Nitratidesulfovibrio vulgaris str. Hildenborough: one gene and its partners. The main gene of each other region encodes a partner of the protein of the gene in region 3 in a complex. Links are inferred from orthologs where the notes say so. Each region holds a gene or a part of one and is shown on either strand. Other genes may lie near its edges.

Evidence for each region.
Region 1: the proteins of secY (region 3) and secA are in contact, whole or in part, in a crystal structure (PDB 3DIN), measured with the Thermotoga maritima proteins. The link is inferred for Nitratidesulfovibrio vulgaris str. Hildenborough from one-to-one orthologs. Residues at the interface, in WP_004081795.1 of Thermotoga maritima: Glu108, Gly109, Glu110, Glu111, Ala236, Glu237, Arg238, Arg239, Ile240, Thr241, Ile242, Gln243, Tyr244, Ala245, Arg246, Arg247, Val248, Thr249, Gly250, Arg251, Arg252, Val253, Tyr254, Gly256, Ala257, Ser258, Thr259, Tyr260, Leu261, Pro262; in WP_004082002.1 of Thermotoga maritima: Glu261, Ala262, Arg263, Lys300, Ala301, Arg302, Thr303, Ile304, Ile305, Leu323, Tyr324, Asp325, Pro326, Val329, Ser330, Tyr333, Ile336, Lys340, Phe345, Val349, Glu363, Phe364, Tyr374, Ser375, Gly376, Gly377, Glu393, Ile395, Thr482, Ser483.
Region 2: secY (region 3) and secG share a complex: the UniProt entries of both Escherichia coli proteins name them as parts of the sec protein translocase complex. The link is inferred for Nitratidesulfovibrio vulgaris str. Hildenborough from one-to-one orthologs.

What each region holds. Positions count from the first base shown.
Region 1 is NC_002937.3:911,198-916,474, forward strand. Bases 1,599-4,702 are described here. They hold secA (preprotein translocase subunit SecA), read right to left. Parts: upstream 4,350-4,702; coding sequence 1,848-4,349; downstream 1,599-1,847. Other genes in these bases: DVU_RS03905 ((Fe-S)-binding protein), read right to left, coding at 4,512-4,702. Also shown: DVU_RS03885 (hypothetical protein), read right to left, coding at 1-14; bifunctional glutamate N-acetyltransferase/amino-acid acetyltransferase ArgJ, read right to left, coding at 388-1,569; more of DVU_RS03905, read right to left, coding at 4,703-5,277. UniProt on the Escherichia coli protein: Required for protein export, interacts with the SecYEG preprotein conducting channel.
Region 2 is NC_002937.3:1,752,992-1,758,125, forward strand. The notes cover bases 1,578-4,538. They hold secG (preprotein translocase subunit SecG), read right to left. Parts: upstream 3,253-4,538; coding sequence 2,902-3,252; downstream 1,578-2,901. Other genes in these bases: DVU_RS07960 (LexA family transcriptional regulator), read left to right, coding at 1,689-2,339; DVU_RS16700 (hypothetical protein), read left to right, coding at 2,398-2,562; tpiA (triose-phosphate isomerase), read right to left, coding at 3,290-4,045; rimI (ribosomal protein S18-alanine N-acetyltransferase), read right to left, coding at 4,065-4,538. Also shown: DVU_RS07950 (lysophospholipid acyltransferase family protein), read left to right, coding at 1-168; DVU_RS07955 (lysophospholipid acyltransferase family protein), read left to right, coding at 165-1,109; more of rimI, read right to left, coding at 4,539-4,559; DVU_RS07985 (NUDIX hydrolase), read left to right, coding at 4,582-5,118; DVU_RS07990 (inositol monophosphatase family protein), read right to left, coding at 5,076-5,134. UniProt on the Escherichia coli protein: Subunit of the protein translocation channel SecYEG. Overexpression of some hybrid proteins has been thought to jam the protein secretion apparatus resulting in cell death; while this may be true it also results in FtsH-mediated degradation of SecY.
Region 3 is NC_002937.3:1,400,649-1,405,615, forward strand. What follows is about bases 773-3,566. They hold secY (preprotein translocase subunit SecY), read left to right. Parts: upstream 773-1,409; coding sequence 1,410-2,723; downstream 2,724-3,566. Other genes in these bases: rpsE (30S ribosomal protein S5), read left to right, coding at 773-780; rpmD (50S ribosomal protein L30), read left to right, coding at 790-960; rplO (50S ribosomal protein L15), read left to right, coding at 960-1,406; map (type I methionyl aminopeptidase), read left to right, coding at 2,725-3,504. Also shown: rplR (50S ribosomal protein L18), read left to right, coding at 1-269; more of rpsE, read left to right, coding at 289-772; rpmJ (50S ribosomal protein L36), read left to right, coding at 3,598-3,711; rpsM (30S ribosomal protein S13), read left to right, coding at 3,730-4,098; rpsK (30S ribosomal protein S11), read left to right, coding at 4,247-4,636; rpsD (30S ribosomal protein S4), read left to right, coding at 4,652-4,967. UniProt on the Escherichia coli protein: The central subunit of the protein translocation channel SecYEG. Consists of two halves formed by TMs 1-5 and 6-10.

The DNA of each region.
Region 1 (5,277 bases), 490 kb from region 3 along the record:
GCTATTCTCAGCATGATAGCCTCCTCTATTTTTTTGTCCGAATATCAAATCTCGCTACAAAGTATATTATTATTTCGTGAATATTGCTCGAAAAACACAAAAAGGGCCACGGTTTGCACCGTGACCCTTCGTGTTCTGGCGGAGAGGGAGGGATTCGAACCCTCGATAGAGGTTTATGCCCCTATACCCGCTTAGCAGGCGAGCTCCTTCGGCCGACTCGGACACCTCTCCAGAATGCATGTTGCGAACGTGCCGCACATGCGAGATTGGCTTCCTACCTGATGCCGTGCCGGGTGTCAACACACTATGCCATAAAGTGTGAAGACGGCGTGTTAGCCTAGGCGGGCTTCGGCGGTTCGCCTCCGACAGCGTGCAGAAGCGTGACTGCTACGAACGGTAGTCGGCGTTGCAGTTCACGTAGTCGTGCGTCAGGTCGGAGGCGAGAAGTTCGTAGTGCCCCGTCCCTGCGCCGAGTTCGATGTCTACGGTGACGTCGCGTCCCTTGAGTGGTTCGCGCAGCAGCGTGTCGAAGTCGAGGTCGGTGGGTTGTCCGTTGCGGAAGAGTTCAACACCGCACAGGGTCACCACCACGTCTTCAGCCTTGAAGGAGGCGCCGGAACGACCTACGGCGGCCACGATGCGGCCCCAGTTGGCATCGCGCCCGTACATGGCCGTCTTGACCAGTTGCGAATGACCGACCGTGCGCGCCACAGCTTCGGCCTCTGCGTCGTCGACCGCGCCGGAGACCTTCACGCGCATGACCTTGGTGGCACCTTCACCATCCTGCACCAGCATGTAGGCGAGTCGGGCGAGAACGTCGGTCAGCGCCTCGCCGAGTTTGGCAAGGTCTTCGCCTTCGACGGTGACTCCGCTGGCACCGTTGGCAAGGCCGAAGACCGTGTCGTTGGTGCTGGTGTCGCCGTCGACGGTGACACGGTTGAAGGTACGGTCCACCGCGTCGAGGAACAGCCTCTGCCATGCTTCCGGGGTGACGGCGGCGTCACACAGCACGACAGAGAGCATGGTCGCCATGTTGGGGCATATCATGCCCGCCCCCTTGGCCATGCCCACGAGACGCACCGTGGTACCGGCGATGGCAAGTTCGCGTTCGGCGACCTTGGGGAAGGCGTCGGTGGTCATGATGGCACGGGCGAAGTCGTGGTGGGTGTTCTGCCCGAGGGCGGCTGCAAGACGCGGCGCGGCCTCGCGCCACTTGTCCATGTGCAGCTGCGCACCGATGACGCCCGTTGATGCCGGAAGCACTTCTGCGGCGGGGATGCCACATGCCTTGCCCACGAGGTCGAGGGTGGTGCGGCAGTTGGTCATGCCCTCGTCGCCGGTGCAGGCGTTGGCCTGACCGGAGTTGATGACAACGGCGCGCGCGACGGGGCGTGCGGAGAGATTCTCACGCGCCACGACCACTGGGGCTGCCTGAAACCGATTGGTGGTGAAGACGCCTGCCGCCGTGGCGGGCGTGTCGCTGACGATGAGGGCGAGGTCGGGGCGGGCTTCCTTGCGAAAGCCTGCGGATACCGTGGCGAAGCGGAAACCCTTGGGTGATGCGGACATGGTGCCCTCGTTCAGGCGCGTTGAGGATATGGGGCTGGCGGCGGCACGCGCCGCCCGGTTTCTCTGCCGTACTCCATGGAAGAGACAGCCGGAGACGTGGACAATGCCGTGTCCGGCATCGCGTACAAGGAAAGGGCGGCACGGTGTCCCGCGCCGCCCTCTTCATGGCGTACTGTATGGTTCCGGCTGGTCTTCATCGCGGGGCGTCTGATGAGTAGCCCGCGAACGACCTCTCGTCAATTTTGCATATGTGCCTTGTGGCTTCAAGCCTCATCAGGCTACGCGCCACAGCACTTCTTGTATTTGCGACCGCTGCCGCAGGGGCACAGGTCGTTGCGCCCCACCTTGGGGTCTTCACGATGCGGCTGTGCAGGGCCCGCTTCGGCCTCGCCGCCCGAATAGGCGACGGCTGCCGGCTGTTCCTTGTGGCGGAAGGCCTCCTCTTCCACTCGCTGCACCCGCAACCGGGTGAGTGAACGGAACACGCCTTCCTTGATGCGGAAGAGCATCTCCTGGAACATGGCGAAGCCTTCGCGCTTGTATTCCAGTTTGGGGTCGCGCTGTCCGTAGCCGCGCAGCCCGATGCCGTCGCGCAGGTGGTCCATGTTGCGCAGGTGTTCCTTCCAGCAGCGGTCGAGTTCTTCAAGCATGAAGTAGCGGATGATGTCGCGGTACGACTCTCCCGTGTCCTCGCGCAGTTCATGCAGGATGGAAAGGACGGCGGCGCGGGCCTCGTCACGGGTGGGCAGCGCGGGGGCGGGCTGCATCACGCGGGTGATGTTGCAGACATCGGCAAGGCGTCCCCACACGGCGGCCACGGTGTCTGCACTGGGGGCTTCGCCGCCTTCGGCAGGCGCGTAGACGTCCTCGAGCACGTCGTCGAGGAACTCCTCCATGGTGGGGCCGAGGTCGGGCGCGCTCATGGCGTCGCGGCGCAGGGTGTAGATGACCTCGCGCTGCTGGTTCATGACGTTGTCGTAGTCGAGCAGCGTCTTGCGTATCTCGAAGTTGTGGCCTTCGACGCGCTTCTGGGCGTTCTCGATGGCACGGCTGACCATGCGCGCTTCGATGGGTTCGCCTTCCTCCATGCCGAGTTTCTCCATGAGGCCGGAGATGCGCTCGGAACCGAAGAGGCGCATGAGGTCGTCTTCAAGCGAAAGGTAGAAGCGCGACGAACCGGGGTCGCCCTGACGGCCTGAACGGCCGCGCAACTGGTTGTCGATGCGGCGGCTTTCGTGGCGTTCGGTGCCGAGGATGTGCAGGCCGCCCAACTCGCGCACGCCTTCACCGAGCACGATGTCGGTGCCGCGACCGGCCATGTTGGTGGCGATGGTCACGTGACCGCGCTGACCGGCCAAAGCAACGATCTCCGCTTCCTTCTCGTGGTGTTTGGCGTTGAGCACGCTGTGCGGCACGCCGGTCTTCTTGAGCATGGTGGAGAGCAGTTCGGAGGTCTCGATGGAGATGGTGCCCACCAGCACCGGCTGCCCCGCCTTGTGCAATTCGGCGATGGCCTGCGCTATGGCGTCGTACTTCTCGCGCTTGGTCCGGTAGATGGCGTCGGCGAAGTCCTTGCGCTGCATGGGCTTGTTGGTGGGGATGGAGACCACCTCGAGCGAGTATATCTGATGGAACTCCACCGCCTCGGTGTCGGCGGTACCCGTCATGCCCGCGAGTTTGGCGTACATGCGGAAGTAGTTCTGGAAGGTGATGCTCGCCAGCGTCTGGTTCTCGGCTTCGATCTTCACCGCTTCCTTGGCTTCAAGGGCCTGATGGAGGCCGTCGCTGAAACGGCGTCCGGGCATGAGGCGGCCGGTGAACTCGTCGACGATGACCACCTGTCCTTCCTTGACGATGTAGTCCACGTCGCGGCGGAAGAGGTTGTGCGCCTTGAGCGCCTGCATCAGGTGGTGCTGGGTGGTGATGTTGCCGGGGTCGTAGAGGTTGTCGATGCCCACAAGCTTTTCGCAGAAGGCCACGCCTTCGTCGGTGAGCATGGCCGTTCGCGCCTTCTCGTCCACTGTGAAGTGGGTGTCGCGCGTGAGCTTGCGGACGATTTCGTCCATATGGCGGTACAGCCCGGTGGATTCTTCCGACGCACCGGAGATGATGAGCGGGGTTCGCGCTTCGTCGATGAGGATGGAGTCCACTTCGTCGACGATGGCGAAGTTGTGACCGCGCTGCACCAGCTGTTCGGCGTAGAACTTCATGTTGTCGCGCAGGTAGTCGAAGCCGAACTCGTTGTTGGTGCCGTAGGTGATGTCGGCGCCGTAGGCGGCCTTGCGCTGTTCGTCATCGAGACCGTGCACGATGACACCGACGGATAGGCCGAGGAAGTTGTACAGTTGCCCCATCCATGCGGCGTCGCGCTTGGCGAGGTAGTCGTTGACGGTGACGACGTGCACGCCCTTGCCGGTGAGCGCATTGAGCACCACGGGCAGCGTGGCGACCAGCGTCTTGCCTTCACCGGTCTTCATCTCGGCAATCTTGCCGTGATGCAGCGCCATGCCGCCCACAAGCTGGACGTCGAAGTGGCGCATGTTGAACACGCGCTTGCCCGCCTCACGGACGAGTGCGAACACTTCGGGCAGCATGTCGTCGAGTTTGCGCCCTTCTTCCACCTGCTGGCGGTATTCGGCGATGCGGACGGGGAAATCCTCGTCGCGGAGGGACTGCATCTGCGGTTCGAGGGCGTTGATGGCGGCGACGATGGGGCGAAGGCGTTTGATGTAGCGGTCGTTCTTGGAACCGAAGACCTTCTTGAAGAGGAAACCGAGCATGTATTCTCCCGGAGAGTGGCAGTATGGCGCGCCAGAGGGCGCGGAGGGCACGCTGGGTGCCGAACCCGTCTGAAATAAGTCATCTCACACGGGTTGGCAATGCGGACACACGCATCCCGTTGAGAGAAGGTGAGAATCGAAGGTTTGGCCCGTTCAGGCACCTCACTCGGGGCACGCGTCGGGCGATACCGCTGCCGGTACGGGGTCGATGATGTCCAGCCAGTGGTGCACCGTGGCATCTGCGGGGGCGGTCGCCGTGAGTTGCAGCGTACAGCCGCTGCACCCGGTCAGGATGTTGTGACGCCGTGAAGTGTGGTCATCCGTCGCTGGTCCGGCTAAGCCCGGCACATCTGGTGACTGTCCGTCTGGGGCGTTGCCGGATGTCGCGGAGTGGGTGTCTGGCGCGGGCGACGCGGCAGCCTCCGACGGAAGCAGGTGGTGCCAGCAGTCTGAGGCCACCTCTTGCGACAGGGGGGCATCGGCCAGTTGCAGTACGCCGCCCATGCCGCAGCAGACCGGGCCGCCGGGAGTGGTGACCCTGCCGGGCATGGCGTCGCGCAGCCATGCGAGGTCGGGGTCTTTGCCGTACCAGTGGCAGGGCTGGTGGTAGCGGATGGCTGCGGGGGCGGCTTCGAGTGTCTCGAAGGTCGTCGCCCCCCAGAGGGTGGACAGGGGGCGCAACGACTCGCGCCATGCCTCGCGTTCGCCGTCGGCCCAGCCGAGGGTGTCGTCATCGACGTAGGCTGCGAGTCCGTGGTGGCATGTGGCGCAGAAGGTCGCCAGCACGGGACGTCCTGCCGCACGCCATACCGCAAGGTTGACGGCGCGCGCGGACGACGCCGCGTCGGGGATGCCCGCATGGTCGAGGGTACTGCCGCAACAGGTGAATCCGCGGCCTTCGGCGATGGAGTATCCAAGCCGTCGCAGC
Region 2 (5,134 bases), 350 kb from region 3 along the record:
ACGAAGGTCTTTGCAAAGGCGTGGGATAAGTTCCAGCTTCCTCTTCCGGGAAGCGATGTACGCGTCGTCTTCGGAGCGCCATACCACACTGCAGAGAACGCGCTCGAAAGCCCCCGGCTAGAAGACGAGCGGCAAAGACTTGAAGCCAAGCTTGAGGCTCTCGCATGAACCGGAGCGCATCCTCTTTCGTCCTTTCAGCCCTTTCAGGATTCGCGTCACTCGCCGGCAAGGCAAGCTTCGAAGGGCTTGCCACTTTCGGAGACCGGATGGGCGACCTCATGTGGTACGCCATGCCCGGGCGAAGGCAGTATACGACACAAACCATCATCGAACGGCTCGGGGTGCCCGCCGACAGGGCTGAACAACTCGCCCGCGCCAGCTTCAGACACAATGCCCGCTCTTTTCTCGAAATCCTGCACGTCCATCGCTTCGGGTTCGAGGACAGAGGAGGGCGACTGCATATCGCACAGCCAGATCTCTTCGATGCCCTGTTGCGCAGCAACCGGCCCATCGTCGGCGTGACCGCCCATCTCGGTGCATGGGAGCTCTTCTCGGGGCTCCTCGGGCAATTTGATGCATCCCGTCCGCGGATTGTGGTCGTCCGGCGGCAGGGCAATCCCACACTCAACGCCCTCATCATGCGCCTTCGCAGCGCCCGGGGGGCTGAGGTCATCGAACATCGCGATGCCGCACGCAAGGTGTTGCGGGGATTGAAGCACAACGGCATGGCGGGCTTTCTCGTCGACCACAATTGCAACAGGCGCGAAGCCGTCTTCCTGCCTTTTCTCGGCAAGCAGGCTGCGGTCAATGTTGGCCCGGCATTGCTCGCCTTGCGGGCTGAAGCCGAAGTCTGGCCCATCTTCCTTGTCCGGGAAGATGACCGCTATGTGCTGCGTTTCAGTTCGCCTCTGGATACCAGACTCGTATCCGGAGAAAGAGCACAACGAATCGAGACAGTGGCGGCATTCTACACTCAGGCTGTCGAAGAGCATGTCCGAGCCTTTCCCGAACAGTGGTTCTGGATGCATAAACGGTGGAAGACAAGGCCCGTAGCCTCTGAAGCCCCGAAAGGGGCTAAAGCCCCAGAAGAGAAAGACCTCTCGGTCTAGCCCTTGATTGGCATCGGGCGCACACGAGGCAAAGAGCCCTTTGGCTGCCTTGCTAGTGCCCGGTGCCTGTCCTTCAGTATTTCCAAGTACTAGCCGCCCCTGTAGCAAATACGACATGAAACCCATGATTGCAGTAGGTTAGCGATGTCGGCGTTCCGCAAAAGTTAACATAATTTACATTATGGGACATGCAGGGGCCTGTCTCGGGCTCGCCTGCACCGGAAACTTGTCGGCAATCCGATGCGATCCAATCGCTTGTTCGGATTCAAAAAATACGAGGCGAACTCCCCGCAGCGGATTGTCACGCTTTCGCATACAGAATCTCCACGCGCTTTGCCTTGGCAGCCAGAACATGTGTCTCCGTGAGTCTGCACCGCGGACACTTCTGGACATGCGAGTGCACGTCAATCCGCCCATGCCGCACTCTGCCGCCGACCATACCAAGCCCCCCGCACGACTTTCGGGGGCACAAGAGACCAAGCCTGCGGCGGAGGCCTCTTCTGGAGACACCGTTGCCTCGCGATAAGGGACTTGCGTTCTTTTCCGCTCTGTGTTTATAAAAGTGAACAAAGAGGTCGTATGGGAACCAATTTCGACAGATTCTATGCCCGCGTCATGCAGGCGACTGACATAGCAACACAACAGGCGCTGGCAGCGGCACTTGGTGTGAATCGTTCCGCCGTGACCCAAGCCAAGAATCGAGACGCGATACCACAGAAATGGATACTCCAGCTGGCACGAGCCTATCACCTCGCCCCCGACTGGCTTGAATTCGGCAAGGGCAGGCAGCACCAGCCCCCCACCAGTTTGCACGACCCCGAAACGGTCCTCGTTCCCAGAGTCAAGGCTGTTCTCAGTGCAGGGGGCGGCTCACTCGATGTTTCCGGGGGTGTCGTTGAAAACCTGCCATTCCGGTACGATTGGCTGGCAAGGCGCGGACACCCGGCGCACATGGTCCTCATGAACGTCACAGGCGACAGCATGGAACCAGGCATCAGGCACGGTGACACCCTGCTCATCGACCAGTCGCATGTCACAGCCCAGACAGGTGGTGTCTACGCTTTCGGGTATGAAGACTCCATTCTCGTCAAACGCTTTGGCAGAGACGCAGACGCCATCCTTCTACTGAGTGACAACACGGCGTATGCGCCCATACGCATCCGGGGCGATGAGGCAGACCTGCTCCATGTCATCGGCAAGATCGTATGGCTTTGCCGCGCGGTGCAGTGAGGCCTTTTTTCAGGCCCACCATGTTAACTTTTAGCAACACGAGATACAGGAGAACATCATGCAACAGCGCTTCTGCCCTTGTGGCCAACCGGTATGGGTTCTGTACATCACCCGCGAACGCGGCTGGCGCTCATTCTTCTACGCCAGAGGCCTTCAGACGGGACGCCGTGTCGAAACCTGCCCCCATTGCGGCGCCCCCCTCGACATCCACCGTCTGCGCTAGGTGCGCAATGGATGTTGCAACCGCCACGGCGTATGACCGCTTGAGTCTGCGCCGTGGTCTTTCTCTCGCCAATCCTCTTGAGTCCCCCCTGCCCCGCCAGGCGTCCCAGTGCAAGGCACCAGTGCTGCTGCCCATGCGCGGGGCGACGACATCGGATTTCGAGCCTTTTTACTTCTCTGCGACGAGTCCACAAAAAGAAAAAGGATTGCAGCGGCCAGCTACAATCCTTTCATCTTTCATTGGTGCCGAAGGAGGGACTCGAACCCTCACGGGATTTCTCCCACTACCCCCTCAAGATAGCGTGTCTACCAATTCCACCACCTCGGCACTGTTACAACACTAATTGGCCTTGGGAGCCTCCGTTGCCGGGGCTTCAGGCTGCGCAGCAGGTGCCGCAGGCGCGGCGGACTTCTGCGGGGCGACTTCTTCGAACTTCACGTCGATGATGCTGGACTCGTCGGACTTGTGCGAGCTGGTCATGTAGTTGTAGCTCAACGACGTGATGATGAAGAGAACTGCGAGAAAGGCGGTAAGCTTTGCCAGCAGGCCACCAGCACCGGTGCTGCCGAACACGGAAGCGTTGCCGCCGCCGAAGATGACGCCCATACCCTCTTTGCCGGACTGGAGAAGAACCAGAACGACAAGAATCAGACAGGCAATCACATGAAGGGTCAGAACAAGATTCTGCACCGTACTTTCCTCCTCGGACGGAACGCGCGGCTACGCGTCATGCCAGAATGATGCGGCTGAAGCTGACAGCCTGCAAAGAAGCGCCTCCTACCAGCAGACCGTCGACATTGTCAAGAGAAAGTAGTTCTGCGGCGTTGTCAGGCTTCACGCTGCCCCCGTACAGGATGCGTATGGCGGCACCGTCGCGACCGTAACGGGCTTCGAGTAGCGAACGGACAAGAGCGTGAGCCTCGACGACTTCGGCAGGCCCCGCCACCTTGCCCGTACCGATAGCCCATACGGGTTCGTAGGCCACCACAAGCGACTGGGGTACATAGGTCGCGTCGACATCTGCAAGCCCGACCTGCAGCTGATGCGCCAGCACGTCTTCAAGCCTGCCAGCCTCACGTTCATCAAGCTTTTCGCCGATGCACAGTACCACACGCAGTCCGGCCTTCAGGCTGAAAGCCGTCTTGCGCGCGACCGTCTCGTCGTCCTCACCGAGAATATGACGCCGTTCAGAGTGCCCGGTGAGCACCCATCCGCATCCGGCATCGAGCAACATGCCGGGTGCGATTTCGCCGGTGTAGGCCCCTTCGGTAGCCGGGTAGACATCCTGCCCGCCGATGGCAAACCCCTCGACGTCCTTGAAGGTGTCATGAAGGGCATGGAGCGCCGTGAAGGGGGGGCACACGAGCACCTCACGGTCTGCGGGCAGTGACCCGGCGACGGCGGACACAAGTTCGCGTCCCGTAGCCCTAGCCTCGTCGATGGTCTTGTACATTTTCCAATTGGCGGCGATGAGCTTCTTCATGGCTACGGCTCCGTTTCTGTTATGCGGTGCAGGCATCGCTGCCGTCCGCAAGGTCACACTCGAAGATGAGAGCGTCTTCTCCGGTATCCTGATAGTAGTGCGGGCGCACCCCGATACGTCTGAAGCCGAGGGCTTCGTAAAGTCCGATGGCAGGAGTGTTGCCCGTGCGAACCTCAAGGACGGCCCTCGTTATGCCCATTTTGACAGCCACCTGCAACAGGATGCCGAGCAGCCGACGCCCCAGCCCGTGCCTGCGCCGGTCCGGATGCACCGCGATGTTGAGTATTTCAAGTTCTCCTGCGGCGTGGTACACGGCAGCATAGGCCACGATACGCTCTTGGTCGCGCAGGGCGAACACCGAGAATATACGCTGTTCGAAAGCGAGAAGAAACTGTTCTTCGCTCCACGGGGTGCTGAAGCACGCCTGTTCAAGGGCCGCCACCTCCCCCATGTCTTCACGGCCCAGCCGGACGAACGTTGCGGACTGCGCGCCACGAGACGTGTCACCAACCATATCCCTTTCCTTGCGTGTGCTCATGTCCGACACCACTGAATACATCGAAGTCACGGATGATCAGGACAGACCCCTTGTCATCATGCCCACGAACGAAGCCGGCAGGCAACGTCTGCGCCGCCGGGTCGTGCTGGTGGCACTCTATGACAGCCGGGGAAGGCTGTGCCTGCAACGCCGTTCGCCGCACAAGCTCATCCATCCCGGATGTTGGGACCTTTCAGCCACCGGGCATGTCAGGGCGGGCGAGTCACGAGACGAAGCCGCCCTGCGTGAGTTGTCCGAAGAACTGGCCGTGACTGGGGTACGGTTGAGGCATATCGCGACTCTCGCGGCTTCGCAGGCGACAGCCAACACCCACGTCACCCTCTTCGAGGCTTCAGGCTATCGAGGGCTGCCGATTCCGTGCACCGACGAGGTCACCGAAGTGACCTTTACAGACGCCGACGAACTTCAGGGCCTTATCACCCATTTCCCCGACCTGCTCACCCCCGCCCTTCTATGGGCGGCACAGCACGGTCATCTCTTCCCTTCCGTCACCAGAAGCGACACCATGTCCTGATGCACCAGACCGTTGG
Region 3 (4,967 bases):
TCTACAGGTCCAACCTGCACATCTACGCCCAGATCGTGGATGACACCACCGGAAGCACCCTCGTCGCTACGTCCACGCTGTCCATCAGCCGTACGCAGGAAGGCGTGCACGCCAACAAGGCCGGCGCCGAGCTGGTCGGCAAGGAAATTGCCCGCCTCGCCAAGGATAAGGACATCCAGAGCGTGGTGTTCGACCGCAACGGCTACCTCTATCATGGGCGCATCAAGGCCGTTGCCGACGGTGCCCGTGAAGCTGGCCTTGAATTCTAACGGTTGGTAGGTATCTGGCATGGAACAGAACGAATTCGGATTGATCGAAAAGATCGTCTACCTCAACCGCGTTGCCAAGGTCGTGAAGGGCGGTCGCCGTTTCAGCTTCAGCGCCCTCGTCGTCGTTGGTGACGGGAAGGGGTCTGTCGGCTTCGGCCTGGGCAAGGCTCAGGAAGTGCCGGAAGCTCTTCGCAAGGCCACCGAGCGTGCCAAGAAGAGCATGATCGAAGTCCCGCTGATCGACGGTACGCTCCCTTACGAGATCCTCGGTCGCTTCGGTGCAGGGCATGTCCTGCTGAAGCCCGCTTCGAAGGGTACCGGCATCATCGCTGGCGGGGCCGTGCGCGCCGTCATGGAAGCTGTCGGTGTCACCGACGTGCTCACCAAGGCGATCGGCACCAACAACCCGCACAACGTCCTGCGCGCCACTGTCGCCGGTCTCGCCTCGTTGCGTAGCGCCGAGGAAGTGGGCCAGCTGCGCGGCAAGAAGCTTGAAGCGCCCAGGAAGTAAGGACTAGCCATGATCAAGGTCAAGCTCGTTCGCAGCCTGATCTGCTGCAACCCCACTCAGCGCGCCACCGTTGCCGCTCTGGGTTTGCGCAAGGTCGGCAGTGAGAAGACGTTCAAGGACGATGCCGCCATTCGCGGCATGATCAACAAGGTGAAGCATCTGATCGAGGTCAGTGAGTAATGAGACTGCACGATCTGTATCCGTTCCCTGAGGAACGCAAGACGCGCAAGCGTGTAGGCCGTGGCTCCGGCTCCGGTCTCGGCTGCACGTCCGGTAAGGGTAACAAGGGTCAGAATGCCCGCGCAGGCGGCGGTGTGCGTCCCGGCTTCGAAGGTGGCCAGATGCCTTTGCAGCGTCGTCTGCCCAAGCGTGGCTTCAAGAACATGTTCGCGGTCAAGTACGAAGTCATCAACCTTGCTCGCCTCCTTGCTGCCTTTGAAGGCAAGGCGGAGATCACCCTTGATGACATCTACGACCGTGGCCTGTGCAGCCTCGGCTCTGCTGTCAAGATCCTCGGCGAAGGTGACGTGACCACGGCCATCAAGGTCGAGGCTCACAAGTTCAGTGCCTCCGCTGTCGAGAAGATCCGCAACGCCGGTGGCGAAGCCAAGGCATTGGAAGGGTAAACCGTGGCTCTGAGTGGTGTTGATAATCTGGCGCGTCTGCCTGAGCTTCGGAGCAAGCTCATGTGGACATTCCTGTTGCTGGCCGCCTACCGGATAGGGGTACATGTCCCGATTCCCGGTGTGGATTCCTCGGCTCTGGCAGATTTCTTTGCCAGCGTTCAGAACACCCTTTTTGGCCTCTTTGACATGTTCTCCGGGGGCGGGCTTCGCAACTTGTCGGTGTTCGCCCTCGGGATCATGCCTTACATATCCGCATCCATCATCTTGCAACTGCTTCAGGTCGTTAGTCCCGACCTGAAGCGGCTTGCCAAGGAAGAGGGCGCTGCGGGCAAGCGGAAACTCACCCAGTATACCCGGTATGCCACTGTCCTGATCACCGTGATCCAGGGCCTTGGTATCGCCATCGGTCTTGAGAGCATGCACAGCCCCGCCGGGGCTCCTGTCGTGCTTGAAGCCGGGTGGGCCTTCCGTCTTGTGACCATCATCACCCTGACCGCGGGCACTGTGCTCATCATGTGGCTGGGTGAACAGATAACCGAGAAGGGACTGGGCAACGGTATTTCGTTGATCATCTTCTCGGGTATCGTCGCCGGTATCCCCGGCGGCATTCTGAAATCTGCACAGCTCATCAGTGCCGGAGACATGAGCCTCTTTGCGGCCATCGTCATCCTCGCGCTGATGGGATTGGTGCTGGCAGGCATCGTGTTTGTGGAACGCGCTCAACGACGGATTCCGATTCATTATGCCAAGCGGCAAGTGGGTCGTAAGATGTTCGGCGGGCAGACCACACACCTTCCGCTTCGCGTGAACACGGCCGGGGTCATCCCGCCCATCTTCGCGTCGAGCCTGCTCCTGTTCCCGGCGACCGTAGCGAACTTCGCCACAAGTGACTGGCTCAAGTCCGTGGCCTCTTGGTTCTCACCCCACACGATCCCGTATAACATCCTGTTCATTGCGTTGATCGTGTTCTTCAGCTTCTTCTATACGGCTATAATCTTCGATCCGAAGGATATTGCTGAGAATCTGAAGAAGGGTGGTGGTTTCATCCCCGGCATCCGGCCCGGAGACAAGACCAAGGAGTACATCGACAAAGTGCTGACCCGGATCACACTCTGGGGTGCCATCTACATATCCGTGATTTCCGTGCTGCCCATGTTCCTGATTGCGCAGTTCAACGTGCCGTTCTATTTCGGCGGCACCAGCCTGCTCATTCTGGTCGGTGTGGCGATGGATTTCATGTCGCAGATCGAATCCCATCTGATTTCGCGCCAGTACGAAGGGCTCATGAACAAGACCCGGATCAAGGGGCAACGGTAACTTGAAAAAGTACCGCGGTATATTCATCAAGAACGAGAATGAGATAGGCCTCCTTCGGGAGGCCAATCGAATCGTGGCTTCGATCCTTGACGTTCTGGGCGAACACGTTCGCCCAGGCGTCAGGACGATGCATTTCGAAGAACTGGCTCAGAAACTGTGTCAGGAACACGGAGTGAAGCCCGCCTTCCAGGGGTATTACGGCTATCCGTTTGCCCTGTGCTGTTCCGTCAACGAAGAGGTCGTTCACGGCTTCCCGTCTGAACGGATACTGAACGAAGGCGACATTGTGAGCTTTGACATGGGCGTCGTCTATGAAGGCTTCTACGGAGACTCGGCACGCACCTTCCCGGTCGGAAAGGTGAGCGACGAGGCTACCCGTCTCATGGACGTGACCCGTGAATCGCTCATGAAGGGCATAGCGCAGGCAAAACCGGGAAACAGTCTCTATGACATCTCTGTTGCCGTGCAACGGCATGTTGAGAGCAACGGTTTTCAGGTCGTCCGGCGTTTTGTGGGGCACGGTATCGGTCGCGCCTTGCATGAGAAGCCCGAAGTGCCCAACTTCGTGCCTCCGGGCATCACGGGCGTACCTCTGAAACCCGGTATGGTGCTAGCCATCGAACCCATGGTGACAGTCGGTACGTACGAGGTGGAAATCCTCGATGACAACTGGACGGCCGTCACCCGGGACAGAAAGCTGTCTGCTCACTTCGAGCATAGTGTCGCGATCACCAACGACGGCTGTGAAATCCTCAGCCTGTCACCCGGTGCTGTACGCTAGAGGTTGACGACCTTGTGACGGAGTGGTATCCGTCCCTGTTCCGGCAGGGCTTGTCGTTCTGCCGGCGTCCAACGTTACCTAACGGAGACGAAGATGAAAGTTAGGCCTTCCGTCAAGAAAATCTGCCCCAAGTGCAAGGTGATCCGGCGCCGGGGCGTGCTGAGAGTCATCTGCGAAAACCCCCGGCACAAGCAGCGCCAGGGCTAACCACTCAGGAGTCAGACTGTGGCCAGAATTGCTGGTGTCGATCTGCCCCGTGGCAAGCGCGTTGACATCGCGCTGACCTATATCTACGGTATCGGTCGTGCAACCGCCCTTCAGATCCTCGATGCTACGGGTGTCAACTGGACCCGTAACGTTGACGATCTCAACGCGGACGAAGTCAACGAGATCCGCAAGGAAATCGAACAGAACCACAAGGTCGAAGGTGACCTGCGCCGTGAAATCAGCGCGAACATCAAGCGTCTGATGGACATCGGCTGCTACCGTGGTCTGCGTCATCGTCGTGGACTTCCCGTCCGCGGTCAGCGTACGCATACCAACGCCCGCACCCGCAAGGGTCCGAGGCGCGGTACCGTCGGCAAGAAGAAGTAGTCTCTTTTTCGGCTAGTTAGGCGTGGAATCTCACCTGGCTTGCGGGACAATCTCCCCCAATGACCAGTGCGGCACGGCTCTGTCATGACTGAGCTCGTTCAGAGGTTCCGGCACAGCCCAAATTCCAGCGTCAAAGAAGAGTGAAGTTATGGCAAGACCCAAGCGTACGGTCAAAAAGAGAGAGAAGAAGAACGTCCCTGTCGGGCTCGCCCACATCCAGGCGACGTTCAACAACACCATCGTGACCTTCACGGACACCAGGGGTAACACCATCAGCTGGGCCAGCGCCGGGCAGAGCGGTTTCAAGGGGTCTCGCAAGAGCACTCCTTTCGCCGCCCAGATGGCCGCCGAGCAGGCTGCCAAGAAGGCTCAGGAAAACGGCATGAGGACCGTGGGCATCTACGTGAAGGGCCCCGGTTCCGGTCGTGAAGCCGCCATGCGTGCTATCAATGCCGCCGGTTTCAAGGTCGCGTTCATTCGCGACATCACCCCCATTCCGCACAACGGTTGCCGTCCGCCCAAGCGGCGCCGCGTCTAAGAGGAGGACACAGCCTTGGCTAAGTATACCGATGCTAAGTGCCGTCAGTGCCGCCGTGAAGGTACCAAGCTTTTTCTGAAGGGCGACCGTTGCTTCACCGATAAGTGCGCTTTCGATCGTCGTCCCTACGCTCCCGGCCAGCATGGCCGCGCGCGCAAGAAGGTAAGCGACTACGCCGTCCAGCTGCGTGAGAAGCAGAAGGTCCGTCGTATGTATGGCATCCTCGAACAGCAGTTCCACGCGTATTTCACCAAGGCCGACATGGCCAAGGGTGTTACCGGTGCGAACCTTCTTTCGCTGCTCGAGAGACGCCTTGACAACGTCATCTACC